DNA from 3 places in the Luteipulveratus mongoliensis genome. Region 3 is predicted to be linked to each of the others. Evidence: riboswitches for the same ligand, from Rfam matches in the RefSeq annotation. Region 3 holds a riboswitch; each other region holds the start of a gene.
What was found. A riboswitch is a leader RNA that binds a small molecule or an ion and turns the genes downstream of it on or off. The one in region 3 is predicted to bind S-adenosylmethionine.

Region 1 (4,001 bases), 950 kb from region 3:
CGACTCGTGGGCTCGTCCCGGGCGATGGCCGAGGTCGAGGGGGACAGCGCGCAGCTCAACCGGGCGCTGACCAACCTGGTGTACAACGCGATTCGGCACACCGCGCCCCAGGGGACGGTCGCGCTCGGCGTGACGGCCGGCTCAGACCCGGCGTACGCGCTGCTCACCGTCACCGACGAGTGCGGTGGCATCCCGGAGTCGGAGGTGCCGCGCTTGTTCGAGGTCGGCTATCGCGGGCAGTCCGCCCGCTCTCCCCACCCGGGTCTCGGCTCGGGTGCGGGGCTCGGACTCGCGATCACTCAGGAGATCGTGACCGCGCACGACGGCGAGGTCGAGGTCGCCAACAGCGGGCCGGGCTGCACCTTCAGCGTGCTGCTACCGCTGGCGCGCTGACCGTCTGCCCGAGACCCGCGAGCTCGGCCATCCCCTTGTCGAAGTCCTCGCGCGCCATCCAGCCCAGCTCGTCCAGGATCCGCGCAGAGTTGGCCGTGATGTGGCGGACGTCGCCGAGTCGGTAGTCGCCGGTGACGACGGGCGTTGGTCCATGGAGCGCGTGAGCGAGGCTGGCCGCCATCTCTCCGACCGTGCGAGGTACGCCGGTGCCCACGTTGAACGCGCGCGCTCCACCCGTGTGGCGCTCGGCCGCCGTCACGGTCGCGGCGGCGATGTCCCGCACGTGCACGAAGTCTCGACGCTGCCCGCCGTCCTCGAAGACGCGCGGAGCCTTCCCGTCGCGCAAGGCGGAGGTGAAGATCGAGGCGACACCGGCGTACGGCGTCCCTTGGGGCATGCCGGGACCGTAGACGTTGTGATACCTCAACAGCGCCGCGCTGCCACCGGTCTCGCGGGCCCAGCTGGTGGCGTAGTGCTCCTGCGCGAGCTTGGATGCGGCATAGGCGTTGCGCGGGTCGGACGGTGCTTCCTCATCGACGAGCGATGGGCTCAGCTGTGCGCCACAGCGGACGCACTCAGGCTCGAACTGGCCTTGAGCCAGGTCATATTCGGATCTCGGCCGTCCGCGGACGGGCCCGTGCTCCGCACACCGACCGAGGCCTTCCCCGTAGACCACCATCGAGCTCGCCAGCACCAACCGGTTGAGGCGATGGCGTGCCATCGCGGCGAGCAGCTCGGCGGTGCCGAGGTCGTTGTTCGACGCGTAGTCGGGCAGGTCCGAGACGTCCACGCCGAGCCCGACCTTGGCAGCGAGATGCACGACGACATCGGCGCCAGGGAGGGCCGCGTCGAGGTCATACGTCTGCCGCACGTCTCCCAGGTGCAGCCGGGCGCCGCTCGGCGGGCACCCGTGCTGACCATGGACGTCCTCTCGCAGCGAGTCCAGGACCAGCACGTCGTGCCCGCGCCGCAGCGTCTCGGCCACGACGTGCTGCCCGATGAATCCTGCACCGCCGGTCACTACGACTCGCATCTTGTCCTCCAGAGCTCGACCATCGTCAGCGTATGGTTCGAGAACGACTGGCGGACAGATGAATTCGCCCGATCGAGCGAGAGTTCCTCAGTTCGTCACAGGATGGATCGCGGCCTCAGCCCAGCTCGTCGCAAGTCCGGATCGAGACCTGACGGTGTGACGCGTGCCATAACACTGAATTGGCTTACTGATTTGACTTGATGATGACGAAGTTCTTACTTTGGACGCGGTCAAGAGTTCCAGCGACAAGCCCTGGCTTGCTGGGCGGCAACCCTCACGGATGTGGCGGGGTGCTCCAGGTGACGACCGGGCGCGACCACCCCTCGCGCAAGCACTCCACTCCCGCAGTGGCTGATTCAAGGACGACTCATGCAGCGCGCACACCACACTCACGTGACTCCTCCCAGGCCGATTCGTCGGTGCTGCTGTCCCAGCTGTCGCTAACCGCAACCCACCGCTGGTCGAGTAGCCGGAGCGCCAGCGGAGGCGTATCGAGACCCCGTGACCGCGGCGGACTCCTCCTCAATGACTTCAGAAAGGCATCACCATGTCTGATGACACCAATACCCCTGAGAACAAAGATGACTCGATCATCGCGCTGCCCGAGCGCCCGGGCGGAGGCCGCGGCAAGCTGATCGGCGCCGTCGCTGCCGGCGTCGTCGTCCTTGTGGCCGCCGGCTTCGTCGTGAAGGCCGTAGCGTCCGGCGACGACGAGAAGAAGACCACGACCGTCAGCATCGGCACCACCGAGGCGAGCGCGCCGTACTGGAAGCCGCTCCAGGACCTCGCCGCCAAGCAGGACATCACCATCAAGGTGGTCAACTTCGGCGACTACACCCAGGCCAACCCGGCCCTGGCGCAGAAGCAGACCGACCTGAACCTGTTCCAGCACCTGCAGTTCCTGGCGACCTACGACGTGAGCGCGAGCCAGGACCTCACCCCGATCGGCTCGACCGTCGTGGTGCCGCTCGGCCTGTACTCCAAGAAGCACACCGCCCTCACCCAGATCCCCAAGGGCGGCAAGGTCGCCATCCCGAACGACCCGACCAACCAGGCACGAGCACTGCTGGTGCTGCAGCAAGCCGGACTGCTGAAGCTCAAGGGTGGCGGCAACACGCTGTCCACTCCGGCTGACGTCGACGCCTCGGCGTCCAAGGTCACGGTCGCGCCGGTCGACGCCGCTCAGACGGTCGCCTCGCTGCCGTCCGTCGACGCCTCGGTCATCAACAACAACTTCGCCCTGGACGCCAAGCTCGACCCGTCCAAGACGCTGTTCAACGACGACCCGAAACGCCCGGAGGCGCTGCCCTACATCAACGCCTTCGTCGCGCGCGCCGAGGACAAGGACAACCCGACCTACCTCAAGATCGCCAAGCTCTACCACGACCCGTCGGTCCTCGCGCAGGTCAAGGCGTACTCCAAGAACACCGCCGTCATCGTCGACAAGCCCCAGGCCGACCTCGTGAAGATCCTGGACGGGCTGAAGGCGGACGCAAAGAAGTGAGCGAGGCACTCATCTCGCTCCGCGGCGTTGGCAAGTCCTTCACCCGGGGCAGCACCAGCGTCACAGCCCTGCGCGACATCGACCTCGATGTCGCGCAGGGCCAGGTGTACGCCGTCATCGGCTACTCCGGTGCCGGCAAGAGCACGCTCGTACGCCTGATCAACGGTCTCGAGCAGCCCACCTCTGGCGCGGTGCTCGTCGAGGGCAAGGATCTGACCTCGTTGAGTGCCAAGGAGATTCGCCAGGTGCGGTCCCGCATCGGCATGGTCTTCCAGCAGTTCAACCTGTTCGGGTCGCGCACGGTCTTCGCCAACATCGCATATCCCCTCCAGCTCGCCGGCTGGTCCAAGGAGCAGCAGCAGAAGCGAGTGGCCGAGCTGCTGACCTTCGTCGGCCTGACCGACAAGGCGTGGGCCTACCCCGAGGAGCTGTCCGGCGGCCAGAAGCAGCGCATCGGCATCGCCCGAGCGCTCGCGACCAACCCGCCGATCCTGCTGGCCGACGAGGCCACCAGCGCGCTCGACCCGGACACCACGCAGGACGTCCTGCGCCTGCTCCGCCGGGTCAACGAGGAGCTCGGCGTCACCATCGTCGTCATCACGCACGAGATGGACGTCGTACGCTCCCTCGCCGACCACGTGGCTGTCCTCGACGACGGCCGTCTTGTCGAGAGCGGACCGGTCCGAGAGATCCTGGCGCAACCGAAGGCCGCGACCACGCGCCGCTTCCTCGACGCCACCCTGCGCACCCGCCCAGGCGACGGCGAGCTCGCCCGCCTGCGTGAGACGTACGACGGCGTGCTCGTCACCGTCGCCGTGCCGGACCAGCACACGATCGGCGGCCTGCTGACCGACGTGGTCCGCGATCACGACGTGAGCTTCGAGATCGTGCACGGCGGCTACACGACTATCAAGGATGAGTCGATCGGCACGTTCACCATTGCACTGCAAGGGGATTCGACTGCTGTGGAGCGCGCCGTCGAGGCGCTGTCCGGCGCGGCGACCGTGGAGGTGGCGGCGTGAACACCGACTGGGACCAGCTGCGTCCGCTGTACTTCGACTCCATCCAGCA
Region 2 (4,001 bases), 1.0 Mb from region 3:
CGCATGGGGCTGGGGGTCGGCACGGACGCTGGTCCTCCTGGTCAGCGGCATCGCTCTCCTCACGCTGTGGGTGGCCCACGAGCTGCGCACGTCCGAGCCTCTGGTCGACCTGCGGCTGGTCCGGCACCGAGCAGTCCTGACCGCCAACGTCAGCGGTCTGCTGCTCGGGGTCACGATGTACCTGTCGATGGTGACCATCACTCAGCTCGTCCAGCTGTCGACCTTCGGTTTTGGTGAGTCGGTCTTCGTCGCCGGCCTCACACTCGTACCCCTGTCCGTGCTGAGCGCGTCGGTCAGCCGGACGCTTCCAGCGCTCACCCGCCGATTCGGCCTCCGACCGATCATCCCGGCGGGAGCACTCTGTGTCGTCGTGGCGTCAGTGTTCTTCGGCTCGACGGCCTCGCACCTGTGGCAGGCATTCGTGACCATGGCGATCCTGGGTGTTGGGCTCGGCTACACGTTCGCCGCGATGCCCGGGCTGATCGTCTCTGCCGTGCCGCCGGAGGAGACCGGCAGCGCGATGGGCTTCTACCAGGTGTCTCGGTTCGTCGGGTTTGCGATCGGCAGCGGTCTGGCGGTGACCTTGCTGCAGGCCTTCGGGAGTGATGGCACTCCTACGCTGCACGCCTACCGCATGACCGCGTTCGTCGGAGCGGGCGTCGGCGTCCTCACAGCGGTGTGCGCCTGGCTGCTGCCCGGCTCGCCCACCGACGCCCTAGAGACGGATCGCGAGCTGACGGCGTACGAGCGCGAGGAAGCGTTGTTGGCCGCGGCCGGACTGGAGGACCGCGACGACCCCGGCCGCGCGCGTGCGGCAAGCCATCCATAACGTCTGATAACTCTATAAACTATCTTACGTTATGAGACGTGGTCCGCATGGGGTTGCCGGGCACCCGCGTGGGTCGTAGCGTCACGCGCAAGGTCTTGAGCTCCAGCGCACAGCCCCGGCTTGCTGGACAGCAACCCTCCTCCGCGGTGGGGTGCTCCGGGTGACGACCAGGTGAGTGCCGCCCGGCACCTCGCAAGCGCGGACCCTCGGGTCCAATGACCAGGGGAGATCGCGATGACGGAAGGACGAGGCCGCATGCCGCGGCGACGCCTGCACCGTCGGCGTCACGTCGACCTGCTGCGCGTGTCCTCCGCGCAGTGTTGTCACTGACCGCTCACCGTACGCGTCGCCTCGAGCCACGCGCCCAGGTCATCTCTGCTGACTGACGGGCTCACCCGTCACGCATTCAACGCGCGAACTCCGCTGACACTCAAGGACATTCACCATGCCCTCTTCGAAGTATGCCTCTGCCTTCCCGGCGGCTGCGGCCCTCCTGGCCACCACGGCCGTGGCCGGGTGCAGCGATCCGTCGAGCGCCGCGCCGCAGGACCGGGCGCAGCCTGCGATCAATGTCAGCGCCCAGCAGAAGCGGGTTGCGGTGACCAAGGACGCCACGGCCGCTGCCCTGCTGCCCGATCCTGTCCGCCGCAAGGGCGCCATCACCATCGCCGACACTGCCGGAGCGTCCGGCAGCCCTCCCCTGGCCTTCACCGCCGATGACAACAAGACACCGATCGGCGTCGAGGTCGACCTCGCCTACCTCGTCGCGGGCAAGCTCGGCCTTCGCCTCGACCTCGAGCACACCGGATTCGAGAACCTGTTCCTCGGGGTCGACTCCGGACGCTACGACGCCGTGCTCTCCAACGTCACCGTGACCGAGGAGCGCAAGGAGAAGTACGACTTCGCCACCTACCGTAAGGACGACGTCTCGTTCGAGGCGCGCAAGGGCGAGGGCTGGAAAGTCAGCAGTGGCAAGGACATTGCAGGCAAGACGATCGCGGTGGCGAGCGGCACCAACCAGGAGAAGATCCTCGTCGACTGGAACAGCGCGAACATCAAGGCCGGCCTCAAGCCGGCCAAGATCGTGTACTACCAGAACTCCTCGGACTACTACCTCGCACTGAGCTCGCGTCGCATCGATGCCTACTTCGGTCCGAGTCCGTCGGCGCGCTATCACGTCGCGACGTCAGGAAAGACCGAGGTCGTCGGCACGTTCTCGGGTGGCGGCAACCACGTGCAGGGACTCATCGCAGCACTCAGCAAGAAGGGGTCAGGCTTGGCGAAACCACTTGCAGCTGCTCTCAACTCGGCCATCGCCGACGGGAGCTACGGCAAGGTCCTGCAGCGCTGGCAGCTGAACAGCGAGGCCGTCAAGACCTCACAGATCAACCCACCTGGCCTGCCGAAGGCTCAGGGGTGATCTCGGCATGAGCACCTTCACCACCCTGGGACCGGCCGCGGCGACCCACCCGTCGACGGCCCAGCTCACCTACATCACACGGCGGCTCCAGGCACTGGGACACCGCGTCCGCGCCGCGCACGCCGACGTCTCGGACGTCGACATCTCGGACGGTCTCATCGTCGCCGCACTCGCCCGTTCGTTGATGGTCAACGCGGTCGACGCGCTCCGGAGCAGCCACGCTCGTGCCGTGCTCATCGTCGGAGGACACGACAAGGACATCGCTGAGACAGCCAGGCGACTCCAAGCATCATCCGAGCGACGGTCGGTCATCTTGACCGCGAATCCTGTTGCCGCCCAACAGATCTTGCCTTTCAACGACGGCGGATTCGTGCTGGCGAGCGCCGCGGCCACGTCGCTGCGCAACGACGTCGAACGCCTTCTCGCCCACGTGACCGGCGAGCAGCGGTCCACCGGTGGGACCAAGGCTCAGGATCCCGCGCCGATCGTGGCGCGCCGCGTGTCGTACGACGCTCCCGAGCTCGCCGAGCTGCTCGCCGACCTGCGAGTCGAGTACGCCACGAGGTACGCCCGGGACACCGCCAACACCACCCTCACCGAGGTCCCGCCGACCGACTTCGTCCAGCCGCACGGCACCTTCGTCGTGCTGGTCAGGAGCGGACGCACTCTCGCCGGTGGCGCGATCCGACGTCTGGACGCGAGTACCGCTGAGATCAAACGGGTTTGGACGACAAGTGAGGTACGGCGGCAAGGCTTCGGCCGACGGGTGATCGACGAGCTCGAGCTCGCGGCAAGCGATCTCGGATACACGCGGATCTTCCTGTCCACCGGGCCACGCCAGCCGGAGGCGCGCGCCCTGTATCTCGCCGCCGGCTACTCCCCCGGCTTCGACCTCGACGCAGCACCCGAGGCCATCGGCCGGCACGTGTTCACCAAGACCCTGCGCCAGACCTCATCCGCCCACGGCGCCGCATAGGCACCCTGCACACACCCAGGAGACGTCATGACCACCGCCACCACTCGTCGTACCGAACGCACCGACGGCACGGACAGCACCGACGCCAACGTCACCCGCTCCCACCTTCTGCTGACCCTTCGACTGTTTGCCGAGGACCCGGCACTGCTCGACCTGGTCGACCTCAACGCCACCGAGCGCCAGTGGCACCAGGTCGCCCAGACCTCTCAGATGCAGGTCTGGGCCATCTCCTGGCCACCTGGCACCAGCACCGGATGGCACGACCACGGCGGTGCCGTGGGCGCGTTCCGGGTGGTCCGTGGCGGACTCGAGGAGCACTTCTGGGCAGACGGCGACCACACCCGAAGCCTCGGTTCGGGAGACCTCCGCGTCTTCTCCGGCCAGCACATCCACGACGTCCGCAACGTCGGGCAGGTCCCCGCCCTGTCCGTCCACGCGTACTCCCCCAGCCTGGACACGATGACCCGGTACGCGCTCGTCGACGACCGGCTCACGGTCACCGAGGTGGACGAGGGCGCGCAGTGGTGACCGCCGAGGTCCACGACACCCGGGGCATCGACGCCGTCCTGGAGGACTCGCGCACCGAGCTGGACCGCGTGACGGTGCGCGAGGCGTACAACCAGCTCACTGATGGTGCGCTGCTCATCGACATCCGCCCGGTCGCCCAGCGACAGGAGGAGGGTGAGGTCGACGTGCCTGTCCTCTACATCGAGCGCAACGTGCTCGAGTGGCGCCTCGATCCGTGGAGTGAGGCGCGCATCCCGGAGGCGAGCCAG
Region 3 (4,001 bases):
GACCCACCCGCATCAGCTCCTGCAGGGCAGGGTGCGCGAACTCGGCCGGGAGGGCCGGCGGGGTCTCAGCAGGGGTGTTCGACACTGATGTCAACGGGCTACCTTCCGGGTACGTGCGGCGTCGGGGCGCCCGAACGTGGGCACCACGACAAGAGCCGTCGACAGGTGCGACGGCGACCGAGGTGGCGGGTTTGGAGCGGGTGTTTCGAGTGCCGAAGGGCGGTCTCCGGCGAGCGCTCCACGACCATTATAAAACGGTCGGCCGACCTTCTTGGACCAACACCGCCACGGCGTGCCACATTCCCGCAGATCAGAGGCCGTACGACGCCCTCCAGAACAGCTCAGGCGGACGCCGGAGCCTTGACCGCGAGCACCGGGCAGGCCGCGTCGAGGAGGATGCGCTGGGCGTTGGATCCCAGGATCAGCTTGCCGACCGGCGTACGCCGTCGCAGGCCGATGACGATCAGCTCTGCGCCGACCTCGTCCGCGGCCGCGATGATGTCCTCCGCCGGGTCGTCGGTGTGGGTCAGCGAGCGCAGCTCGACCTCGACGCCGCTCCTGCCGGCCTCCTCGAGGAGCCGCGACACAGGCTCCTCGTCCGCCTTGCTGGCGCGGGAGTCCAGGACCAGCAGCTTGGTCGACCGCTCGGTCGCCTCCTGCACGGCGCGCTCGAGCGCGGCCTTGCCTTCCTTGGTCGCGACGTAACCCACCACGACAGTCACGGATGGCCTCCCTCATCAGGCAGCAGTCCAGCAGGATCGGCGCGGGTGGCCGTCCTGCCCAGACGCTACCGGACGTGGCGGGCCTCGCGGGCTGTCCCCGAGGACAGGGCGCGGTCCACTGCAGCGGCGACCTGATCGATCTCGATCAGGAACCCGTCGTGGCCGTAGTCGGAGTGGATCAGCTGGACCGAGCCCGAGCCGCGAGCCCGCACCAGCTGCTCGGACAGCTCGACGGGGAACAGGCGGTCTGAGTCGACGGCGATCACGTGCAGGTCGCCGGTGTAGGGCCGCAGGGCCGCAGCCAGCCCTCCCCGACCGCGACCGATGTCGTGCGTCGACATGGACCGGGTGAGGGTGACGTAGGTGCCGGCGTCGAACCGACCGACCAGCTTGGCCGCGTGGTGGTCCAGATAGCTCTCGACGCCGAATCGGCCTCCGCGCAAAGGGTTCTCGCCGTCCTGGCCGTCTCGACCGAACCGGTCCTCGAGCTCGCTCGCGCTGCGGTAGGTCGTGTGGGCGATCCGACGAGCGAGCCCGAGCCCGTGAGCCGGGACGACACCCTGGTCGTAGTAGTCGCCGCCGCGGTAGTCGGGGTCGTGGCTGATCGCCAGGATCTGCGCCTGGCCCCATGCGATCTGGTCGGCCGATGCTGCGCCGGTGCTGGCGACGACTGCGGCGCTGCGCACCCGCGTGGGGTAGGACGCCACCCATTCCGCCACGCGCATCCCGCCCATCGAGCCTCCGACGACCAGGCGCCAGCTCGTGATCCCGAGGAGGTCGGCGACCTGTGCCTCCACGGCGACCTGGTCGCGTACGGAGATGTTGGGGAAGCGGGATCCCCACGGTCGGCCGTCCGGCGCGAGCGAACCTGGTCCAGTCGTGCCGCGACACCCCCCGAGCACGTTGGTCGCCACGACGAAGTAGCGGGCGGTGTCGATGGCGCATCCGGGTCCGATCAACCCGGGCCACCAACCAGCGGTCGGCTGTCCTGGACCGGACGGCCCGACGACATGCGCGTCGCCGGTCAGCGCGTGCTCGATGAGGACGGCGTTGCTGGCGTCGGCATTGAGCCGACCCCACGTCTGGACGGCCACCGTCACGTCGGGCAGCGACTCACCGCTCTCGAGGGTCTGCGCGCCCAGCCGTACGCCGAACGCGTCCGGGTTGGCGTCCTCCGGCAACGAGACCAGCACACCATCGGGCAATGCGGCTGCTCGTCGATGGCCCAGCACGGTCACGGCGTCGCTCCCTGGTCAGGGGCCTCGCAACGTGTCGGGCCCCGCGCTTGTCGAGCCTTTGTGGTTCGACCTTGTCCTCACCCGGGGCACCCCACCGCGGTGGAGGGTTGCCGCTCAGCCAGCCGGGGCTTGGCGCTGAGACTCTTGACATCCACGACGGTAGCAGCGCCCCACCGACGCCCTCAATTCTCAGGACGCGATCTCTCGGCTGCTGGGATCGCCCTGCCCGGGCCGCAGGCCATGACTGAGCGCGTGACCGATCAGGTGGGCCAGCGAGTACGCCGGGTTGGCGTCCAGGGCCCGGTCAAGTGCCATCCCGGCCAACGCACCGCTGCCGTGCGCCCAGCACCAGTACGCCAGCAGGGTGGCCGTCCCGTCGACCCAGACATCAGGGGTGCAAGCGACCAGCGCCTGCAGCCGGTGGGTCACCCGCCCGATCTCGACGTCCCGCTGCAACGGCGCAGCGCCGTGCGCGGCGCGCCACGCAGGACGGCCGAGCGCATCGTCCAACGCCGATCGGATCGCAGGGCTGTGCGAACGAAAGCCCAGCGCGTCAGGGGCCATCCAGCCCATCAGCTCGTCACGAAACACCTTGTCCTGCAACGAGCAGACCGCGTCGAGCAGGGTGTCGACCGGCAGCAGGTGGACTGGCAGCGCGTCGTCATCGGTGACCAGGACAGCGGACCAGGCGACGGCGACCGCGTCGTCCTCATCGCGCTCGTCCATGGCGTCGAACGGCTGGTCGACCATCGTCAGCATCGCCTGCGCGACCAGCGGGTGTGCCAACGCGACGCTCGCCGCCAGCTCATCTCGGTCGGCGTACGGCTCGACCTCGCGGAGCACCTGCTCGGCAATGGCCCCCACCCGACTCTGCTCAGGGACCGGCTGCCACTCATCCCGCTCACACCCGCCGCACGCACACCGAGCCACGGACCACTGGCCCTCGCGGACGTGCACCTCGTGCACGCACGGCGCTCCGCTTGCCTGGCTCAGCTCACGCCTGATCGTGGCCATCAGCCGCCGCGTGTCCTCCTCGTCGTCATAACCGACCAGGTCGAACTGTCGTAGACCGACTCGACCGAGCTGGTCGACGACCAGACGGGCCGCCTCGGCCCGCCTCTCGCTGGGCGGGATGTCGATGCGCGAGATCGGACCGACGGTGCCGTCGATCGAACCGACGACGACCACGGACCGTCTGGGGATGAACCCGAGGACGTAGGGCAGGTAGGCGACCAGCTCTCCGAGGCCGCGCAGCTTCTGATTCATGGACCCAGGCTTCAGCGGTCAGCACCGACCGTGAAGCCTCTCGAGACGGCCTGTGGACAGTGGGCCGTCCGTGGAAGGGGTGTGGGAAACGGCTCAGCGCACGGTGTGGCTGCGGACGGTCGAGGCCCGCTGCTTCTCCCAGCGCAGGAAATCGTCGGTGTCGCGCACCAGCGCGCTGGCGAACCAGGCGAGCACGACGGCGTCGTCGGCCAGGCCGACCACCGACAGGACCGCCTCCGGCAGCAGGTCGACCGGGGAGACGATGTACGCCGCGGCGCCTGCCAGCGCGGCGAGATGCATCGGCGAGCACCCGTCGTACTCCCCCGACATGGTCGCCCTGACCATGCGCGGGATGGCAGACAGCCGGGCACCGACGGCTGGCGCTCCGGGCGCGCTGGCTGCCTTGACGGCGTTGGCCAGCTGGCGCATGGAGCCCCACTGGACCGAGCGTGGTGAACGAGGTGCGGGCATGTTGCTCTCCTTCGTGCGGACTCCCCCGAGCCCGTAACAGAACGTCAACGACCGAGGCGCCGCGGACATTCCGGCGCCCGGACGGTCACGCGGTCCGCGGCGGGAACTCCTTCTTGGCCGAGCCGGCGATCCGGTTCAGGAGGTAGACGTCCAGGCCGGCACCGATCACACCGCCCGCGACCGGGATGCCCTTGCCGAGCTTGGCGAACGCCTTGCGTCCGACCTGGCTGATGAGACGGAAGCCGACCGCCTTGTTGACGACCAGCAGCGCCGGCCCCGGCAGCCGCTGTGCCGCCAGGTTGGC

Region 1: it holds a riboswitch for S-adenosylmethionine, as region 3 does, so the genes downstream of both, VV02_RS21855 (MetQ/NlpA family ABC transporter substrate-binding protein) here and metX (homoserine O-acetyltransferase MetX) in region 3, are expected to answer to the same signal.
Region 2: it holds a riboswitch for S-adenosylmethionine, as region 3 does, so the genes downstream of both, VV02_RS27450 (putative leader peptide) here and metX (homoserine O-acetyltransferase MetX) in region 3, are expected to answer to the same signal.

The regions. Positions count from the first base shown of each region.
Region 1 is NZ_CP011112.1:4,601,125-4,605,125, forward strand. Features, by position in the region: gene VV02_RS21845 (sensor histidine kinase) at 1-393, shown strand, start outside; gene VV02_RS21850 (NAD-dependent epimerase/dehydratase family protein) at 365-1,426, opposite strand; SAM riboswitch class IV at 1,655-1,766, shown strand; gene VV02_RS21855 (MetQ/NlpA family ABC transporter substrate-binding protein) at 1,974-2,930, shown strand; gene VV02_RS21860 (methionine ABC transporter ATP-binding protein) at 2,927-3,952, shown strand.
Region 2 is NZ_CP011112.1:2,640,475-2,644,475, reverse strand. Features, by position in the region: gene VV02_RS12645 (MFS transporter) at 1-829, shown strand, start outside; SAM riboswitch class IV at 921-1,034, shown strand; gene VV02_RS27450 (putative leader peptide) at 1,064-1,159, shown strand; gene VV02_RS12640 (ABC transporter substrate-binding protein) at 1,275-2,249, shown strand; gene VV02_RS26025 (GNAT family N-acetyltransferase) at 2,257-3,225, shown strand; gene VV02_RS12630 (cysteine dioxygenase) at 3,253-3,753, shown strand; gene VV02_RS12625 (rhodanese-like domain-containing protein) at 3,750-4,001, shown strand, end outside.
Region 3 is NZ_CP011112.1:3,651,853-3,655,853, forward strand. Features, by position in the region: gene VV02_RS17355 (RNA polymerase sigma factor) at 1-85, opposite strand, end outside; gene VV02_RS17360 (universal stress protein) at 342-722, opposite strand; gene metX (homoserine O-acetyltransferase MetX) at 788-1,960, opposite strand; SAM riboswitch class IV at 1,999-2,110, opposite strand; gene VV02_RS17370 (DUF4192 domain-containing protein) at 2,150-3,226, opposite strand; gene VV02_RS17375 (YkvA family protein) at 3,320-3,697, opposite strand; gene VV02_RS17380 (EcsC family protein) at 3,783-4,001, opposite strand, start outside.